DNA from 4 places in the Nonomuraea sp. H19 genome. Region 1 is predicted to be linked to each of the others. Evidence: riboswitches for the same ligand, from Rfam matches in the RefSeq annotation. Region 1 holds a riboswitch; each other region holds the start of a gene.
The links. Region 1 has a riboswitch for thiamine pyrophosphate ahead of ACTMTI_RS15540 (FAD-dependent oxidoreductase). Riboswitches for the same ligand answer to the same signal wherever they lie in the genome.
Positions count from the first base shown of each region.

Region 2: linked by a shared signal. The riboswitch ahead of thiC (phosphomethylpyrimidine synthase ThiC) and the one ahead of ACTMTI_RS15540 (FAD-dependent oxidoreductase) in region 1 are both predicted to bind thiamine pyrophosphate.
Region 3: linked by a shared signal. The riboswitch ahead of ACTMTI_RS25650 (TenA family protein) and the one ahead of ACTMTI_RS15540 (FAD-dependent oxidoreductase) in region 1 are both predicted to bind thiamine pyrophosphate.
Region 4: linked by a shared signal. The riboswitch ahead of ACTMTI_RS05895 (purine-cytosine permease family protein) and the one ahead of ACTMTI_RS15540 (FAD-dependent oxidoreductase) in region 1 are both predicted to bind thiamine pyrophosphate.

Region 1 covers NZ_JBQHCV010000006.1:309,439-314,216, reverse strand. Annotated here, with positions in the region: gene ACTMTI_RS15550 (thiazole synthase) at 1-737, opposite strand, end outside; gene thiS (sulfur carrier protein ThiS) at 730-930, opposite strand; gene ACTMTI_RS15540 (FAD-dependent oxidoreductase) at 927-2,192, opposite strand; TPP riboswitch at 2,182-2,298, opposite strand; gene ACTMTI_RS15535 (NAD(P)/FAD-dependent oxidoreductase) at 2,356-3,519, shown strand; gene ACTMTI_RS15530 (Rv2175c family DNA-binding protein) at 3,550-3,924, shown strand; gene thiE (thiamine phosphate synthase) at 3,902-4,546, shown strand; gene ACTMTI_RS15520 (polyprenyl synthetase family protein) at 4,723-4,778, opposite strand, start outside.
Region 2 covers NZ_JBQHCV010000004.1:58,288-63,065, forward strand. Annotated here, with positions in the region: gene ACTMTI_RS09570 (universal stress protein) at 1-528, opposite strand, end outside; gene ACTMTI_RS09575 (hypothetical protein) at 547-897, opposite strand; gene ACTMTI_RS09580 (class I SAM-dependent methyltransferase) at 894-1,547, opposite strand; TPP riboswitch at 1,598-1,710, shown strand; gene thiC (phosphomethylpyrimidine synthase ThiC) at 1,703-3,256, shown strand; gene ACTMTI_RS09590 (SDR family oxidoreductase) at 3,253-4,104, opposite strand; gene ACTMTI_RS09595 (HdeD family acid-resistance protein) at 4,154-4,693, opposite strand; gene ACTMTI_RS09600 (alpha/beta fold hydrolase) at 4,765-4,778, opposite strand, start outside.
Region 3 covers NZ_JBQHCV010000011.1:238,658-243,435, forward strand. Annotated here, with positions in the region: gene ACTMTI_RS25640 (carbon starvation CstA family protein) at 1-1,298, shown strand, start outside; gene ACTMTI_RS25645 (hypothetical protein) at 1,330-1,521, opposite strand; gene ACTMTI_RS25650 (TenA family protein) at 1,810-2,484, opposite strand; TPP riboswitch at 2,473-2,568, opposite strand; gene ACTMTI_RS25655 (histidine phosphatase family protein) at 2,584-3,192, opposite strand; partial or broken gene ACTMTI_RS25660 (hypothetical protein) at 3,356-3,436, shown strand; gene ligD (non-homologous end-joining DNA ligase LigD) at 3,445-4,176, shown strand; gene ACTMTI_RS25670 (M28 family metallopeptidase) at 4,285-4,778, shown strand, end outside.
Region 4 covers NZ_JBQHCV010000002.1:462,563-467,340, reverse strand. Annotated here, with positions in the region: gene ACTMTI_RS05905 (PAS domain S-box protein) at 1-1,064, opposite strand, end outside; gene ACTMTI_RS05900 (methylated-DNA--[protein]-cysteine S-methyltransferase) at 1,162-1,740, shown strand; gene ACTMTI_RS05895 (purine-cytosine permease family protein) at 1,700-3,037, opposite strand; TPP riboswitch at 3,028-3,141, opposite strand; gene ACTMTI_RS05890 (rhodanese-like domain-containing protein) at 3,201-3,524, opposite strand; gene ACTMTI_RS05885 (winged helix-turn-helix transcriptional regulator) at 3,521-3,955, opposite strand; gene ACTMTI_RS05880 (MFS transporter) at 4,033-4,778, shown strand, end outside.

The sequences.
Region 1 (4,778 bases):
GACGCCTCGGCGTAGCGCCGGCGCGGGATGCGGCCCGCCTGCCGGGCCTGCCGCCCCGCGACCACGGCCGACTTCATGGCCGCCGCCATGAGATCGGGCCGCTGCGCCCGGGTGACCGCCGTGGCCAGCAGTACGGCGTCGCAGCCCAGCTCCATCGCCAGCGCCGCGTCGCTGGCCGTGCCGATGCCCGCGTCGAGGATCACCGGGACCGCGGCGGCCTCCACGATCAGCTCGATGTTGTGCGGGTTGCGGATGCCCAAGCCCGAGCCGATCGGCGCGCCCAGGGGCATCACCGCCGCGCACCCGGCCTGCTCCAGCCGCCGCGCGAGCGCTGGATCGTCGCCGATGTACGGCAGCACCACGAACCCGTCCGCCACCAGCCGCTCGGCCGCGTCGAACGTCTCGATCGGGTCGGGCAGCAGCGTCCGCTCGTCGGCGATGACCTCGAGCTTGACCCAGTTCGTCCCGAGCGCCTCCCTGGCCAGGCGCGCCGTCAGCACCGCCTCGCCCGCCGTGAAGCAACCGGCCGTGTTGGGCAGCACCTTGATGTCCCGCTTGCGCAGCACGTCCAGCACGGAGCCGCGGGCGCCCGGGTCGAGCCGCCGCATGGCCACCGTGGTCAGCTCGGTCCCCGAGGCCGCCAGCGCCTGATCGAGCACCTCCAGCGAGGGCGCGCCGCCGGTTCCCATGATGAGCCGGGAGGAGAACTTCTCCCCGGCGATGATCAGATCATCCACCTTGCACCGCCGTCAGCACCTCCACGCGATCACTGTCCCGGAGCGCCGTCGTCTCCCAGGCGCTCCGGGTGACCACCTCGTCGTTCACGGCCACGGCCACCCCTGTGGTGGCCTGCGTCAATGTGTGTACGGCCTGCGCCACGGTCATGCCGTCGGCGACCTCGTGCGCGGCCCCGTTGATCAGCACAATCATGAAATTTCCTCAAACCTCCCCGGCGAGCACAACGCCGCCAGCTCGCCTTCCTCGCCCGGCTCCCCTGCGACGAGGGCCGCCGTGAGCGGCGCCAGCAGCACGCCGCCCCGGTAATGCCCGGTGGCCAGCGTGAGCCCCGGCGTACCGCTCGGGCCGATGATGGGCAGGTTGTCCGGCGTGCCCGGGCGCAATCCCGCCACCACGTCGGCGACCTCCAGCTCGGTCACGCCCGGCACCAGCTCCCTGGCGTCGCGCAGCAGCTCGTAGAGCCCGCCGGCCGTCACCCTCGTGTCGAACCCGAGCTCCTCCTGCGTGGCCCCGACCACCAGCTCACCATCGCCTCTGGGGACGAGGTAGACGGGCGTGCCGTGCACGGTGCCGCGTACGCACCTGCTGAGCAGCGGCTGGGCCGAACGCAACCGCATGATCTGCCCCTTGATGGGCCGCACCGGCAGCTCGGCCAGCTCGGTGCTCCAGGCTCCGGCGGCCAGGATGACCCGTTCCGCCCGGATCTCGGACGGCGCGGGGGTGCCGGCGGTCGAGCCGATCGGCGGTGCCAGGCGTACTCCGACGACTCTGCCGCCGTCGCGCAGGAGGCCGGTGGCGCGTGCCCGTACCAAGGGGGCGTGGAGCCGGTCCAGGGCGGCGAGCAGGGCCGTCGTGACGCGGCGCGGGTCCACCCAGGCGTCGCCCGGCGCCAGCAGCCCGCCGCGCACGGAAGGGGCCAGCATGGGCTCGAGACGGCGGCACTCGCGCCCGGTCAGCCGCTCGACCGGCAGCCCGAGCTTCTCCATGAACGTCGCCAGCTCGTCGAGCGCCGCGAGGTCGTCTGCCCCGAACGCCACGTCGAGCGTCCCATCCGTACGAAGATCCAGCCCGCGCCGGGCCGCCTCACCGGCACCCTCGCCGCCCCCGAACGCACCGAAGACGTGGCCGGAGGAGGCGTCGCCCGGCGTAAGCCCGGTGTCCGCGGCGGGCAGCCCGGCGTTCGTGGCGGGCAGTCCGGTGTCGCCCGCCGGCAGCCCGGCGTCCGCGGCCAGTTCGGCGGCGAAGGACGGCCAGCGGCGCAGCGAGGCCAGCCCCAGCCGGAGCAGCGGCGCCTCCGTGTACGTGACCTCGCTGACCGGGGCCAGCATGCCCGCCGCCGCGTGCGAGGCCCCCGAGGCCGGAGCCGGGTCCACCACGGTGACCGGCCGCCCTGCGCGGGCCAGCCGCCAGGCGATGGACAGTCCGACGACCCCGCCGCCTACGATCACATCCACATGCGCTCCCTTCGCCGGCATGATCCGGATCAGGTGTCTTGCGGTCGAAGGCCCGGTGCAGCCTTCCTCTCAGCCCGGTAACGGCCGGACTCCCGCGCGTCTTACCTCCTCAGCCTACGGCCTCGGTGCCACGCCCGGACACGCTCCCGTTATGGTCTTGAACGTGAATCATGTCGTGGTGGTGGGAGCGGGCCTGGCCGGAGTGCGCACCGTGGAGGCGCTGCGCGGACGGGGATTCGACGGCAGGATCACCCTGATAGGCCAGGAACGGCATCGTCCCTACGATCGCCCGCCCCTGTCCAAGAGCGTGCTCCTCGGCGACGCCGACACCAGCTACGTCGACACCGACCTGGCCGCCATCGACGTCGACTTCCGGCCCGGCGTCGCCGCCAAGGCCCTGCGCGAGGGCGTCGTGGAGACGACCGAGGGCGAGGTCGGCTACGACGGCCTGGTCATCGCCACCGGAGCGGAGCCGATCATGCTGCCCGGCGACGGCCCTCAGCACGTGCTGCGCACCCTCGACGACGCCCACGAGCTCAGGGCCAGGCTCGTGCCCGGCGCCCGGGTCGCGATCATCGGCGCCGGGTGGATCGGCGCCGAGGTGGCCACCGCCGCCCGCCGCGCCGGATGCGCCGTGACGGTGATCGAGGCGGCCTCCACTCCGCTCGCGACCGCCGTGGGCACGGAGCTCGGCGCCCGCACCGAGCCCTGGTACGAGGGCATCGACCTGCGGCTCGACACCATGGTCGGCTCCGTGGACGAGGGCGGCGTACGGCTGCTCGACGGCGAGTTCGTCGAAGCCCACGTGGTCGTCACCGGCATCGGCGTGCGCCCCGCGATCGAATGGCTCGCCGACGCCGACATCGACCTGCACAACGGCGTCGTCGTCGACGAGCACCTGCGTGCCTCGCTGCCGAACACGGTCGCCGTCGGCGACTGCGCCGCCTGGTGGTCCCGCCGATTCCAGACCAGGCTCAGGGTCGAGCACTGGGACACCGCGCTCAACGCCCCCGAGGTCGCCGCGGCGACCTTGCTGGGCGAGGACGCGGTGTACGACCCGGTGCCGTACTTCTGGTCGGAGCAGTTCGGGCACATGGTCCAGTACGCTGGGCACCACCCCGCGGGGGAGCGTCTCCTCTACCGGGGTGATCCGGACGGCAAGTGGTCGGCCGTCTGGCTCACCGCCGGCGGAACCCTCGCGGCGGTGCTCGCCGTGGACCGTCCGCGCGATCTCGTACAGGGTCGCCGGATCATCGACGCGGGTCACCTTATGGACGCGGAACTCCTGGTAGATCCACAAGTCCCCCTACGGGATTGTGTTGTTTGAGCAAGGACGGCATGTGGTAGTTGTGGTTTCGTGACGCTTTCTGTTGCACAGATCGACCGGGAGACCGACCAGCTCGTCGACGAGTGGCTCACTCTCCCCGAAGTGGCCTCGCGCCTCGACCTTTCGATCGGGCGGGCCAAGCAACTCCTCAAGGACCACAAGCTCCTCGGCGTGCGCCGCGGGAGCGGGGGCCCGCAGGTTCCTGCGGTGTTCCTGGACGGGAAGGAAGTGATGAAGGGCCTGCCCAGCACGCTGACCGTGTTGCAGGACGCCGGCTACGACGACGTCGAAGCGCTGCGTTGGCTCTTCACCCCCGACGAGTCGCTGCCGGGATCGCCCATCGATGCGATCAAGGCCGGCCGTCATACCGAGGTCAAGCGGCGTGCCCAAGCCCTCGCTTTCTGAGGCCCGCCTCTATCTCTGCACAGACGGCCGCCGCGACCGCGGCGACCTGGCGGAGTTCCTCGATTCGGTGCTGGCCGGCGGCGTGGACATCATCCAGCTGCGGGAGAAGGGCCTGGAGGCTCGCGAAGAACTCGCGCTCCTCGAAGTCTTCCGCGACGCCTGCGACCGGCACGGCAAACTACTAGCGGTCAACGACCGGGCGGACATCGCCTACGCCGCCCGGCCCGACGTGCTCCACCTGGGGCAGGACGACCTTCCCGTGATGGTCGCGCGAGAGATACTCGGCGACGACATCGTCATCGGACGGTCCACTCACTCCGCCGCCGAGGCGTCCGCCGCGGCGGTGGAGGAGGGCGTCGACTACTTCTGCTGCGGCCCCATCTGGCCCACCCCGACCAAGCCCGGCCGCCCCGCTCCCGGCCCGCCGCTGCTGCGGCACGCGGCATCGCTGGGGACCTCGCGGCCGTGGTTCGGGATCGGCGGCATCGAGCTCGGCAACCTGGACGAGGTCATGTCGTACGGGGTCAGGCGGGTCGTGGTGGTACGCGCCATCACGGACGCCGAGGATCCGGGGGCGGCCGCGGCGGAATTCGCCAAGCGCCTGTCAACCGGCGCGCGCTGAGCCGGGGCGCGCCGGTCGCGGATGCCCGCGGCCGGTGCGGGTGCGGTGCCGCCGAGCGGCGCTTCCCCCTGCCGAGCGCTGGCCCCGGGCGACCTTGAGGCCGGCCTTGCGGCAGCCGGCTGCGTGGGAGCCGGTGACCGCGCCTCTGCGGCACGTGGGGCCGGCGGCCGGGACGGTCAGGTCTTGCGGGACGTGGCGGCGATGGCGAGCTCCTTCAGGGCGACGCGCGCCT
Region 2 (4,778 bases), on a different contig from region 1:
CCGCAGCCGCGTACCGCGCAGTTCGGCCTCGGCGAAGGCCCACTCGAGCGCCCGCCCGCCGGTCGGCGAGCCGTCGGCCCCGACCACCACCTCCCCGCGCGGCGACCTGGGCAGCTCGTGGACCAGCACGACGTCCGTACGGGCGTGCGCGGCAACCCCGTGTGCGACGGACCCGACCAGCAGCCCGCGTACGCCGCCGATCCCGCGACTGCCGACCACCAGCAGCTCGGCCCCCTCGGCGGCGTTGATCAGCGCGGTACGGGGATCACCGGGCAGCAACTCGGTGGTCACGCTGACGTCCGGGTGCTCCCGGCGGGCGCGGTCCTCGGCCGCGGCGAGCACCGTGGTGGCGCCTTCGCGCATCCACCGGGCGACGTCGGCGTACCGGGCGCTGCCGGACTCGTCATGCACCCACTTCGGCACGGCATGTGCCACGGTCAGCGGCGCCCTGCGCAACGCGGCCTCGTCGGCGGCCCATGCGGCCGCCTCCAGCCCGGTACGCGAGCCGTCCACCCCAACGATGATCACGACTTGGGCCTCTCACTTTCACGTGAACACGTAGCACTCCACCTCGGCGCGCCGGAACGGCAGCCCTTGCTTCGCGGAGTCCTCGGCGCACTTGCGCTCGGCCCTGCTGAGCTTCAGCGTGCCGCACACAGAGACGCCGGAGTATGTCCGGCAGTCGAGCGACGTGTCCGCCTCGCCGATGCGGTAGGTCGCCTTGACCTCCGCGCGGCATTCCGCTCGCGCCTTACTCGTGTCGGCGTAGCGGCATTGGGCGATCAGGGTTCGGTACTGCTCCTCACTCACCTCGTGCTGGTCGAAGCCATCTCGAGCGGTGGTCCCCCCGAACGCGGTCACCACCACGAGTCCTGCGACAGCGGCGATCTTGTTCATGTTCCCCCTGATGAAGTCCGTACCGCTGACAGCGATCGACAAACCTGGCGGCGCGCCGCCAGCACGTTCAGCCAAGTGCGACCGGTGGTCCTCAGGTCGTGTTCGAGGACCTGGAGACCGGCCGATTCCAGCGTCGCCAGCAGCGCGTCCGGGTCGCGGTGAGTGAACCAGCGGGACTGCTCGAAGCCGTACGACCTCGGCTCCCATCCCTCACCATCGCCCGCCGAGGTCGACATCCCGAGCACGCCTCCCGGTCGCAGCGCCGCCGACCAGGCGCGCAGGGTCGGCTCGGTCTCGGCGGTGGGCACGTGCAGGAGCGCCGCCACCGACCACAAGCCCGTCAGCGAGCCGGGGGCGAGCGGCGGGCGGCGCAGGTCGCCCAGCACGGCGGGCACCCCGCGGGCGGTGGCGAGCCTGGCCATCTCGATCGACCGGTCGACCCCGACGACCTCCAGCTCTCGCGCACGGAACCACGCCCCGTCGCGTCCCGGGCCGCACCCCAGGTCGGCCACCTTGGCCCCGTCGGGAAGCGCGTCCGCGAACCGCTGGCGAAACGCCAGGAATTCGGCGTCCGGCTGGTCGTTGCGCTCAGCGTAAACCGGTGCGATGCGGTCATAGCTGGCGGTGGTCCGCGACGTGGGATCGTCCATCGCCTGATCTTGCCATGTTTGGCGCGCGTCCAGGCGTGGGTACGATCATCGCCGTCCAACGCGGGAGCCCGGTGTGGACCGGGCTGAGAGGACGGCTGACAGCCGCCGACCGCCAGAACCTGCACCGGATAATGCCGGCGAAGGGAGTTTGCGCGATGAGTGGTGCGCCGGAGCTCGGTTTTTCCAAGATCTACCTCGGTGACCTCCGTGTGCCCATGCGGCAGGTGCGTCTGTCGGACGGTTCGGCGGTGACGCTGTACGACACGTCGGGCCCGTACACCGATCCCGCCGTCGAGACCGACGTCAGGCGAGGGCTGCCGCGCCTGCGCGAGCAGTGGGTACGCGAGCGCCGCGCGGCCGGCGAGCCTGTCACCCAGGTCGCCTGCGCCAAGAAAGGCCTGGTCACGAAGGAGATGGAGTTCGTGGCGGCACGCGAGGGGCTGACCCCCGGGTTCGTCCGCCAGGAGGTCGCGGCCGGCCGGGCCATCATCCCCGCCAACGTCAACCACCCCGAGTCCGAACCGATGATCATCGGCCGCAACTTCCTCGTGAAGATCAACGCCAACATCGGCAACTCCGCCGTGACGTCCTCCATCGAGGAGGAGGTCGAGAAGATGACCTGGGCCACCCGGTGGGGCGCGGACACCATCATGGACCTGTCCACCGGCCCCGACATCCATGAGACCCGCGAGTGGATCATCCGCAACTCGCCCGTCCCGGTCGGGACCGTACCTATTTACCAGGCGTTGGAGAAGGCCAAGGGGCGGCCGGAGGCGCTGTCGTGGGAGGTTTACCGCGACACCCTGATCGAGCAGTGCGAGCAGGGCGTCGACTACGTGACCGTGCACGCGGGGGTGCGGCTGGCGTACGTGCCGCTGACCGCCCGCCGCAAGACCGGGATCGTCTCGCGCGGCGGCTCGATCATGGCCGCCTGGTGCCTGGCGCACCATCGCGAGAGCTTCCTGTACGAGCACTTCGACGAGATGTGCGAGATCCTGGCCCGCTACGACGTGTCGTTCTCGCTCGGCGACGGGCTGCGGCCCGGCTCGATCGCGGACGCCAACGACGAGGCCCAGTTCGCCGAGCTGCGCACGCTTGGGGAGCTGACCGCCATCGCCCGGGCCCATGACGTCCAGGTGATGATCGAGGGGCCGGGGCACGTGCCCATGCACAAGATCAAGGAGAACGTCGACCTGCAGCGCGAGCTGTGCGACGACGCCCCCTTCTACACCCTGGGGCCGTTGGTGACCGACATCGCGCCCGGCTACGACCACATCACCTCGGGCATCGGGGCCGCCATGATCGGCTGGTACGGCACCGCCATGCTCTGCTACGTCACCCCCAAAGAGCACCTCGGCCTGCCGAACAAGGACGACGTCAAGACGGGCGTGATCACGTACAAGATCGCCGCCCACGCGGCGGACCTGGCCAAGGGGCATCCGCAGGCGCAGGCGTGGGACGACGCGCTGTCGGACGCGCGCTTCGAGTTCCGCTGGGAGGACCAGTTCGACCTGGCGCTCGACCCCGACACGGCGCGCGCCTTCCACGACGAGACCCTCCCCGCCGCACCCGCCAAGACCGCGCACTTCTGCTCGATGTGCGGCCCGAAGTTCTGCTCCATGCGGATCAGCCACGACATCCGCGAAGCCGGCATGGCGCAGAAGGCCGCCGAGTTCCGGCAGCTCGGCGGCACCATCTACGTCGACTAGCCCGGCAACGTCTCGCCGCCGATCGGGGCCAGCACCTCGCCCGTGTAGTACGACGACAGCCGCTCCGCGGCGAAGAACACGTACGACGGGGCGATCTCGTCCGGATCGGCGGGTCGCCCCATCGGCACGTGACCTCCGAACTTCGCCACCTTCTCCTCCGGCATCGTGGCCGGGATCAGCGGTGTCCACACCGGCCCCGGCGCCACGGCGTTGACCCTGATGCCCCGCTCCACCAGGTTCTGCGCCATGGAGTAGGTGAAGGCGTTGATCGCGCCCTTGGTGGCGGCGTAGTCGATGAGGGACTTGTTGCCGCGCAGGCCGTTGATCGAGGAGGTGTTGATGATGGCGGCGCCCTCCCGCAGGTGGGGGAGCGCCGCCTTGGTGACGCGGTAGTAGCTGTGGATGTTGACCGCGAACGTGTGCTCCCACTGCTCGTCCGACAGTTCCTCCAGCCCGTCGACCGGCGCCTGGTAGGCCACGTTGTTGACGAGGACGTCGAGCCCGCCCAGCTCGGACACCGCCTGCTCGACCACCGCGCCGCAGTGGGCGCGGTCGCTCAGGTCGCCGGGCAGCAGCACGCAGCGCCGCCCGGTCGCCTCGACGAGCTTGCCGGTGTGGGCGGCGTCCTCGTGCTCGGTCAGGTACGCGATCGCGACATCCGCGCCCTCTTTGGCGAAGGCCACCGCGACCGCCCTGCCGATCCCCGAGTCGCCCCCGGTGATCAGCGCCTTCTTGTCCTTCAGCAGGCTGCTGCCCTCGTAGTCGCGCATCTCGTCGCGCGGCTCGGGCGCCATCTCACCCGAGTGGCCGGGGTACGGCTGGCTCTGAGGTGGTCTCGTTTCCGGCATGCCCAGCGGTCTGCCCTTGCCGGCGTAGGCCTAACGTCAGTCGGTCCGTTCAGGGGGAGGTCTCCCGCATCCGGCGCACGCGCAGGCTGAGGGCGATCAGCGTGATCCCGGCCAGGATGGCGTAGATGCCGATGATCAGCGCGACCGTCAGCGCCCCGGTCGCCGGCCAGACCAGCACGAGCACGCCGAACAGCACCGACAGCGCTCCCGAAAGGATGTGCAGCCACTCGCCCTGGATCTCCTTGCGCATCCTGACCGCCGCGATGATCTCCGAGACGCCGGTCACCAGCGCCCAGATCCCGACCAGCAACGTGATCGTCAACACCGTCAGCCCGGGCCAGACCACGGCCATGATCCCGAACAGCAGGCCGGCGACCGCCAGCAGGATCAGCGGCGCCCGCTGCGCCTTGGCTGCGCGGGTGGCGGCGACGGCGGCGAGCGCGCCGTCGACGATCGCGTACGCGCCGAACACGATGGCCAGCACCAGCAGCGTGATGGCCGGCCACAGTAGGGCCATGATCCCGAAGATCACGGCGGCCACGCCACGCAGCGTGAGCACCCACCAGTGGCCCACGTAGTCATCGATCACGATCGTGCTCCTTCCGGGACACCGCCTGCCGGCGGCGGACACGATCGGTTACTTACCGTAATAGAGCCGGCCTAACGCTCCGGGA
Region 3 (4,778 bases), on a different contig from region 1:
CGCCGCGCGACTACCTGTCCACGTTCATGAAGATCGGCACCATCGTACTGATCGCGATCGGCATCGCCGTCACGTTGCCGCCGATGCGGACGACGGCGTTCACCGACTTCGCCTTCAGCGGCAAGGGGCCGGTCTTCGCGGGCTCGCTGTTCCCGTTCGTGTTCATCATCATCGCCTGCGGCGCGCTGTCGGGGTTCCACTCGCTGATCTCCTCCGGCACGACGCCGAAGATGATCCAGAAGGAGACGCAGGTCCGGCTGATCGGCTACGGCTCCATGCTCATGGAGTCCTTCGTCGCCGTCATGGCCATCACCGCGGCCTGCGTGCTGTCGCCCGGGCTCTACTTCGCGATGAACTCCCCGGCGGGCGTGGTCGGGGCCACCGTGGAGTCCGCCGCCCAGGCGGTCTCCACCATGGGCTTCGTGATCACGCCAGAGGAGCTGCGGGCCGCGGCGGCGGCCGTACAGGAGGAGACGCTGATCGCCCGGACGGGCGGCGCGCCCACGCTGGCCGTGGGCATCTCGCAGATCTTCTCCGGATTCCTCGGGGGAGCGGGGCTGCAGGCGTTCTGGTACCACTTCGCGATCATGTTCGAGGCGCTGTTCATCCTGACCACGGTGGACGCGGGCACCCGGGTGGGCCGGTTCATGCTGCAGGACACGCTGGGCAACCTGTGGAAGCCGATCGGCAGGGTGAGCTGGTGGCCGGGGCTCGTGGCGGCCAGCGCCCTCGTCGTGGCGGCCTGGGGATATTTCCTCTACCAGGGCGTCAACGACCCGCTCGGCGGCATCAACCAGCTCTTCCCGCTCTTCGGCATCGCCAACCAGTTGCTGGCCGCCGTGGCGCTCACCGTGGCCACGACCCTGCTGATCAAGAGCGGCCGGCTGAAGTGGGCCTGGGTGACGGCGGTGCCGCTGGCCTGGGACGTCGCGGTCACGCTGACGGCCAGCTACCAGAAGGTCCTCTCCACCGACCCCACGCTCGGCTTCTTCGCCCAGCGCGACCGCTACCAGACGGCGCTGGACCAGGGGCAGTTGCTCGCGCCGGCCAAGTCCATGGACGCCATGCGGCAGATCGTGATCAACTCCACCGTGGACGGCGTCCTGGCGGCGCTGTTCGCAATCATGATCATCATTGTGATCCTGGACGCGGCTCGCGTGTGGGTGAAGGCGATCAGGACGCGGGAGCCGCTGCCGAGCGCGGAGGCGCCGTTCGAGGAGTCGAAGATCGTCGCCCCGGCCGGGCTCATCCCCACCCGCGAGGAACGCGAGCTGATGGCCAAGGCCTCATCCGGCTAGAACTCCCTGATGATCCGGCTCAGCATGGCGTTCAGCTCGGCGAGGCCGTCCTCGCCGAGCTGGTCAGGGCACGCGGCGACGTCAACCGCATGATCCGCGACTCCTCGGTGCGGTACGCCGCGCTGCCGATCGGCGAGATCGTCGAGCGGATCCGCGAATCGGCCACCTCACGCCGCCGGGCGCCCATGACCAAGCCCCTCGACCCGCTCTTCGACGTGCTCATCCACGCTCAGGACATCTGCGTGCCGCTGGGCATCGCGCGCGCCATGCCATCGGAGGCGGCCCGCGCCAGTGCCGCCCACATCTGGGAGCGCGGCCGGCCCTTCTATGCGCAGCGGCGGCTGAGCGGGCTGCGGCTGGTCGCCACCGACGTCGACTGGGCGGTCGGCGCGGGCGACGTCGTGGAGGCGGCCCATCCAGGCGCTGCTCCTGCTGCTGAGCGGGCGACCGGCCGCGCTGCCGAGCCTCGCGGGGGCGGGCACGACGGCACTGGCCGCGCGCCTGTGACCGATCAGGGAGCCAGCCAGCGCGCCGTCGGCCAGGTCTCGCGCCGCCAGGCGCTGTCCCAGAACATCCACTCGTACGCCGCCGCCGTGCGGTACGCCGCGGCCATGGCCTCCCGGGTCGCCGCGTCCGCGGTGGCGGCCAGCCGGTCGGCGATGGCCTTGGCCTGCTCGACGGAGGCCGCGAAGCCGGGATCCGAATAGGTGGAGATCCACTTGCGGTACGGGTGATCGGGCGTGTCCCCGGTGCGCCGCAGCAGCGTCGTACCGACGTCCTGGTAGATCCAGAAGCACGGCAGCACCGCCGCCGCCAGCACCGGATAGGGTGCGGCGAGCGCCGTGGCCTGCAGGAACGACGCGTAGGCCAGGCAGGTCGGCGACGTGGCGATCCCCGCCGCGTCGGCGCCGAGCTCCGCGACGTAACCGGCGTGCAGCAGGCGCTCGGCGGCCAGCGCGGCGTGCGCGCTCTGCGCGAAGAACGCCGCGTCCGCCGGGTCCGTCGCCCGTGCCGACGCTGTCGCGAGGGCCTTGGAGAACGCCTCCAGATAGCGGCCGTCCTGCACGATGTAGAACGCGAACCGGTCGCGGTCGAGTGTGCCGGCGCCGAGTGCGACGTTGAAGGGGTGGTCGTGGATGGCGCTCATCAGGTCGGCCGTGCGCAGCCACATGTCATCGCAGAACATCGACGTCCCTCCGCTAGCGCTAACTAGATCAGGTTCGACGGGTGTGATCTCAGCCCGGGTCGCCGGGCACCCCGCGTCAACGGCCAACTGTAACAGGGCTCATTCGCGCGGTTCGGGCGGGAAGCCGGTCCAGCGCAGCTCGGCGGGCAGATGGCCCATGTCGTTGTAGGAGAGCACCGAGGAGGGGCGGTCGGGGGCGTACCGGATGACGGTCAGGGCGGCGTTGCAGTGGTTGAGGCCGAGCCAGCGCCACTTCGGGGCGTCCAGGGCGGCGCGGACGAGCCAGCCGATCAGGAAGTTGTGCGTGACGACCAGTTCGTGGCGGGTCCCCTCCGCCACGGGACCCGTGAACGCGCGCAGGGCCTCGGCGGCGAGCGCCGGGCCGCGCTCGCGTTCGTCTGCGGGGAACTGGCCGACGAAGCCGAGGAGGCGGTCGGCGTAGCCGGGGGCGAGCTCCTCCTTCTCGGGCACGTACGGGATGTAGTCCCCGGCGGCCTCGCTGACGTGCAGGGGGATGCCGGGCAGCCGCTCGCCGATCAGGTGGGCGGTCTGCGTCGCGCGGGGGAGCGGGCCGTGGTGGATGGCGGAGAGGGGGACGCCCTGGAGGCGCTCGCCGAGCAGTGCGGCCTGGCGGCGGCCGGCGTCCGTCAGGCCGCTTTCGTCCGGCGTGGCCTCGCCGTGGCGGGTGAGATACAGGAAACGGGTCATGATCTAGCCCATTGTTCCGGATATCGTAGGGCGAGTGACCAGCGATGAGACGCGTGACGGCGTGGCGCTGACCAATCTCGGCCAGCCGCTGTTCGACGGGGCGGGCGCGACCAAGCGCGACCTGGTCGACTACCTCGACGCGGTCCGCGACCGCATCATCCCGGTGCTGCGCGGCCGTGCGCTCTCGGTCATCCGGGTACGGCCCGGGCAGGAGCCCTTTGTGCAGAAGAACCTGCCCAAATACGCCCCCGAATGGATGGAGACCACCTCCCACTGGGCCGAGGCATCGCGTCGGCAGGTGACGTACGCGCGCTGTGCAATGACCGGCGAAGCCTGCTGTGGTTCGCCAACCAGAGGGCGGTCGAGTACCACCCGGCGCTGTTCGTCGGCGACCACCCCACGCACATGGTGCTCGACCTCGACCCGCCCGGGGACGACTTCGAGCTCGCCGTGCGGGGCGCCTTCCTGGTACGCCAGGCGCTGGACGACGCCGGGCTGGCCGGGGCGGTGAAGACCAGCGGGGCGAAGGGCGTGCACGTGTTCGTGCCCGTGGCGGCCGGGACCGCCATGGACGACCTGGCCGCGGCCACCCGTGCGCTGGCCGCGCGCGCCGAGCGGGTGGATCCGGCGATCGCCACCACGGCGTTCATCCGCGAGGACCGGGCGGGCAAGGTGTTCATCGACTCGACCAGGGCGGGCGGGGCCACGGTGGTGGCCGCCTACAGCCCGCGGGTGCGGCCCGGCGCGCCGGTCTCCTTCCCCGTGCCATGGTCCGACCTCGACCGCGTGGCGCCGCGCGACTTCACCGTGCACACGGCGGTCGGGTTGCTCAAGGACGCCGACCCGTGGGCGGAATCCATGCCCGCGCCGCAGCGGCTGCCCGCCGACCTGATCGAGGAGGGGCACACGATCCCGGTCGCGCGGGTGGCGGCGATGCACGAGGGCAAGCGCCGCGCCCGCGCCCGGCGCGGGGAAGTGTCGTGATTTTGCCGCATTAGTGGGTCTTCCCAGGCTCTCTCGCGCGGGTTACCTTCCGTTCGGCGAGGCTCGGGGGAATTGCCCGCCTTCCTGTCTCACAGGGGGAAGTCCCGTATGCGCAGAACCATCATCGTCCTGATCACCGCACTCTCCTTACCGCTCGCCATGGCCGTCCCGGCCCACGCCGGCGGCCTGGCCGACCTGTTCGCCAAGCTGCTGGTCAAGCAGGTCAAGGGCACGAACGTCAACAAGCACCTGCAAGCCCTGCAGGCCATCGGCACCGTCAACGGCGGCAACCGGGCGGCCGGCACGGCTGGTTACGACGCCTCCCGCGACTACGTGGCGAACAAGCTGCGCAAGGCCGGCTACAAGGTCACGCTGAATCCGATCAACTTCGTCGAGGGCTGGACGGAGAACGCGCCGCCCGTACTCGGCTCGTACGTGCCGAACCAGGACTTCTTCACCTTCCAGCCCTCCCCGGCGGGCGACGTGACCGCGCAGGTCCAGGGCGTGGACCTCACGCTGCCGCCCACCCCGGCGCCGACCTCGACCAGCGGCTGCGAGCAGTCCGACTTCGCCGGGTTCGTGGCCGGCCGCATCGCGCTCAT
Region 4 (4,778 bases), on a different contig from region 1:
TCCATCTGGAACGTGAGCTTCTCCCCCGGCCTGGGCAGCGGGAAGGGCGGCGGTCCGCCGACGACGGCCTCGGCGGGGAACGCGGTGAGCTCGGCGGCGGCCGGGTTCCATCGCACGACGCGCCCGGACTCGTCCAGCACGGCGATTCCGTCGGCGCTGGCGTCGAACACGGCCCGCTCGTGCGCCCGCTGGCGTACCGCCTCCTGATAGGCCACCGCGTTGCCGACGGCGATGCCCGCGTGCCCGGCCAGCAGCTCCAGTAACTCCAATTCGAGATGTCCGGGCGTGCGCCGGGCGAACAACGCGTAGAGAGCCCCGTACGGCCGCCCGCCCACGGCGGCGAGACCCAGCGCGATCGTGTGCAGCCCCTCAAGGCGCGCCCACACCAGGTCGTCCAGGCCACTCGACTCGAGCAGCACCGTCTTGCCGGTGCGTAAGAGCCGATCCACCAGGCTCGTGCGCAGGTCGGTGGTGGTGCCCCTGATGGCGTCCGGCAGCTGGTACGTGCTGACCAGCCGCAGCCGATCCCCCTCGATCAGTACGAACCCGCCCGCGTCCGCCCCGGTCAGCTCCGTGAGGCTGGCCGAGATCCGGTCCAGCACGGCCGACAGCTCCAGGTCGGAGTTGATGTCGCCGACCACATCGGTGAGCCTGCGCACCAGCCTGGCCCGGCGCACCATGCGGTTTTTCGCCACCTCGTCGGTCCTGGCCAGGTGGTGCACGCAGACGTAGCCGGCCACGGCGCTGCCCAGGCGCAGCCCGCTGATGTCGACCCGCACGTCGAGCACGCTTCCGTCGCGATGCAGGCGCTTGGTACGCAAGGACACCTGGCCGCCGGTGCGCACGCGTTCGAGCACGGCGTTGTGCTCGGCCGTCAGCTCCGACGGCACGATCGGCGCCCGGCGCCCCAGCAGCTCCTCCGCCGACCAGCCGAAGAGCCGCTCGGCGGCGTCGTTCCAGACCAGCACGCTCTGGTCCCTGTCGAGCGCCACCACGGCGTTGGGTGAGCTGGCGAGCACCGCGCGAGCGATCTCGTCGTCACTACCGGCCCATTCGTCCCCCACTCCTCCATAGTGCACGTGGCAGCGTGGGTGCGTCGGGCGATCCGTCCGATACGCTGCGGTCACGGCGATTTCTCGGGAGCCGGGGAAGGGTGGAGGCATGACGAGCGGCGATCTGGATGCCCTGCTGCGCGTGACCTCCAGCACCTATCGAGGTGAGACACCGCCGGACATCGCGTTCGGCACCTACGACGGCGCCGTGGGCCGGCTGGTGCTGGCCGTGACCGGCAAGGGCATCGTCGCGTGCAGCTTCGAGCCGGAAAACGATGTCTTCGCGCTGGTCAGCAGGCATGTGGGCACGTTCATCGGGCCGGATCCGCGCCGGCTCGACCCGGTGCGCAGGGAGCTGGACGCCTACTTCTCCGGCCGGCTGCGCACGTTCGCCACGCCGGTCAACCTGACGCTGGCCACGCCTTTCGCCCGTACGGTGCTGCAGAAGACGATGGCGGTCCCCTACGGCACGACCACGACGCTGGAGGAGATCGGCGCGAGCATCGGCAGGCCGCGCGCGCTGCGGGCGATCGGCAACGCGCTGGCCTCCAACCCCGTCTGCGTGGTCGTGCCGTGCCACCGGGTGGTTCGCGCGGAAGGCGAGCTGGGCGACTACGCCGGAGGCGCGGCCGCCAAGCAGCACCTGCTCAACGTCGAACGGCGAGCCGCCGCAGCAGCAGGCCGATGAGCAGCGTGACCAGCGCGGCCACCAAGGCCCCGCCGAGCGCGCCGTTCATCCACGGCTCCCGGGTGAAGCCGATGGCCTTGCGGGCGCCCACCCAGAACTCGTCCCACCAGGGAACGGTCAGCGTCGAGGTCGTCAGCCAGTAGGCCATGAAGCCCAGCGCCCACGGCACCAGCATCGACCAGCGCGAGGGCGCGTTCTCGTCGGTGTTCCAGCGGTCGGAGCGGGCGAAGACGAAGTAGTCCACGGCGAGCACCGCGAACATCGGCACGAACACCGCCCCGATCACGCCGAGGAACGCGCCGTACGAGGTGACGTCCACGACCAGGGCGATCGCGACAGTGAGCACGCCGATGGCGGTGGAGAAGACGCGCCGGTCCACGCGCGGCATCAGGTTCTGCAGCGACACGGTGGTGGAGTAGACGTTGGCGAAGGACTGATCGGTCTCGCGCAGCACCAGGATGGCGAAGAACAGCGCGCCCAGCGGCACCGCGACGAACGGGCTGAACACCGACGTCGGGTCGGCCTCCACCCCGGCCGCCCCCACGATGGCGACCGCGTACACGCCCAGCCCCAGGCAGGCCACCTGGGCCAGCGTGTAGCCGCCGACCACGCCGGTGAAGGCGGCCCGGCTCGACCTGGAGTGCCGGGCGAAGTCGGCGGCCATCGGCACCCACGACACCGACAGCGCGATCACGTAGTCCACGGCGGCGGGGAAGGCGGTCCAGCTTCCGCCCGTGTGCGCGGGAGCCTCGGACACGAAGAACCACGTGAACCAGACCATCGACACGATCACCCCGATGGTGACGTACCGCCGCAGCAGGCGTACCGAGCCCAGTGGCCAGATCGTGAGCGCCGTGGTGACCACGCCCGCCAGGATCACCCACACCTGGTACGGCACGCCTCCGAAGATCGCCGTGGCGGCCTGGGCGATCACCCACAGCTCGAAGGCGCCCCAGCCGAGCATCTGCACGATGTTCAGCACCGTGGGCACGTAGGACGTCTTGGCCCCGAACAGCCCGCGCAACAGCACCATCGAGGGCTGCCCCGTCTGGGTGCCGGGGATGGCGGACAGGCCCACCATGGACGTGCCGATCAGGCTTCCGACCACGGTGGCGGTGAGCGCGGCGACCAGGCTGAGCGGCGCGTTGCCGAGGGGGTTGAGCAGGTAGAGGGCTCCGGAGAAGCCCAGGAGGCTGACGCCGAGGTTCGCCCAGAGCGCGCCCTGGTCGAGGACGCCCAGCGTCTTCGGCGGCGCGCCCTCCAGGGTCAGCGGAACTTCGTCGGCGACATGCGTCATCGCACACTCCCTACGCCGGCATTACCCGGACAGGTTCAGGCGGTCGGCAGCGGATGAGTAGCTGCCCTCTCAGCCCGGCACCCCGAGCTCCCGCGACGATCTGAAGTTTGCGCCCTTATGATGCCTCAATGGCCGCCGAATCGCCATAGTGGGCGAATCACAGTCAGGCGACGAACGGCTCCTGCCCGGTCTCGCTGATCATGGGGCGGCGCGCGGCCTCCCACGACTGCATGCCGCCGCCGACGTTGACCGCGTCATGCCCGAGCCGGCCGAGCCAGGCCGCCACCTGAAGCGACCGTCCGCCCACCCGGCAGACGACATAAACCGTCCGGTCCGCGGGCACCTCGCTCACCCGCTCCTGGATCTGGGTCATGGGGATGTGCACGGCTTCCGGAGCGTGCCCCGCCAGCCATTCGTCCTGCTCCCGGACGTCGAGCAGGTAGGCATCGTCGGGAACGGCACTGGCATCGATCTCACGTACGGTCATGTCTCCATCATCTCGCGTCGCGCGTCGTACGCGGCACGCGCCGCCGCGACCTCCTCCTGGTGCTCCTCGGTCCAGGTGACCAGCGTCTTGATGGTCTGGTGCAGGGTACGGCCGAGCGGCGTCAGCGCGTAGTCGACCCTGGGCGGCACGACGGGGTGGACCGTACGGGAGACCAGGCCGTCTCGTTCGAGCTGACGCAGGGTCACGGTGAGCATGCGCTGGCTGACGCCGTCGATCTCGCGGCGCAGCTGCGTGAAGCGCAGGCTCTGGCAGTCGAGCAGCGCGATGACCAGCAGGGACCACTTGTCGGCGATGCGGTCGAGTATCTGGCGGACCTCGCAGTCCTCCCGCGTGTCCCACTGCCGCACGTCGTAGTCGTCGTCCACGGTGCTCTCGCAGTAACTAAGTGACTTCAAAGTGCCGTCTTCCATGACATTTCATGCTGGCCCAAGATGTGGACGGTTACAAGAGAGAACCGACATGCCTATACGTAACCGGGGGATTTGTCATGCCTGCCCGTTCCTGGGGTGTACTTGCCGTGTTGTGCGGTGCCATCTTTCTCGAGGGCATCGACGTGGCCATGCTGAACGTCGCCCTCCCGTCCATCCGTGCCGACCTGGGCCTGTCCACGGGCATGCTGAGCGGCGTCGTGAGCGCGTACGTGCTCGGCTACGGCGGCTTCATGCTGCTCGGCGGGCGCGCGGCCGACCTGCTGGGCCGCCGCCGCATGTTCCTGCTCTGGCTGGGGGTGTTCCTGCTCTTCTCGGGGCTCGGCGGCTTCGCGACGGAGGGCTGGATCCTTTTGGTCGCCAGGTTCGTCACGGGGGTCGCCGCCGCCTTCATGACCCCGGCCGGCTTTTCCTTGATCACCACCACGTTCCCCGAGGGAAGGCAGCGCAACCAGGCCCTGCTGGTCTACGCGGGGACGGCCGCCGGCGGCTTCGCGCTCGGCCTGGTGATCGGCGGGCTGCTGACCGCGCTCGGCTGGCGCTGGGTCTTCTTCGCACCGGTCCTGCTGTCGCTGGCGATCCTGCTCGCCGCGATCCCCTTGCTCAAGGAGCCCGCCACGCGGCGCCCCGCAGTCGCGGGTTTCGACGTGGCGGGCGGGATCCTCATCACGGGCGCGATGATCCTGCTGGTCTACGGCGTGGTGCGGCTGGAGCACCCCGCCGACGGCGTGCCGCTGACCGCGGCGGTCTTCGCCGGCGGCCTGGCGCTGCTGGCGGCCTTCGTGGCGGTCGAGCGCCGCTCCCC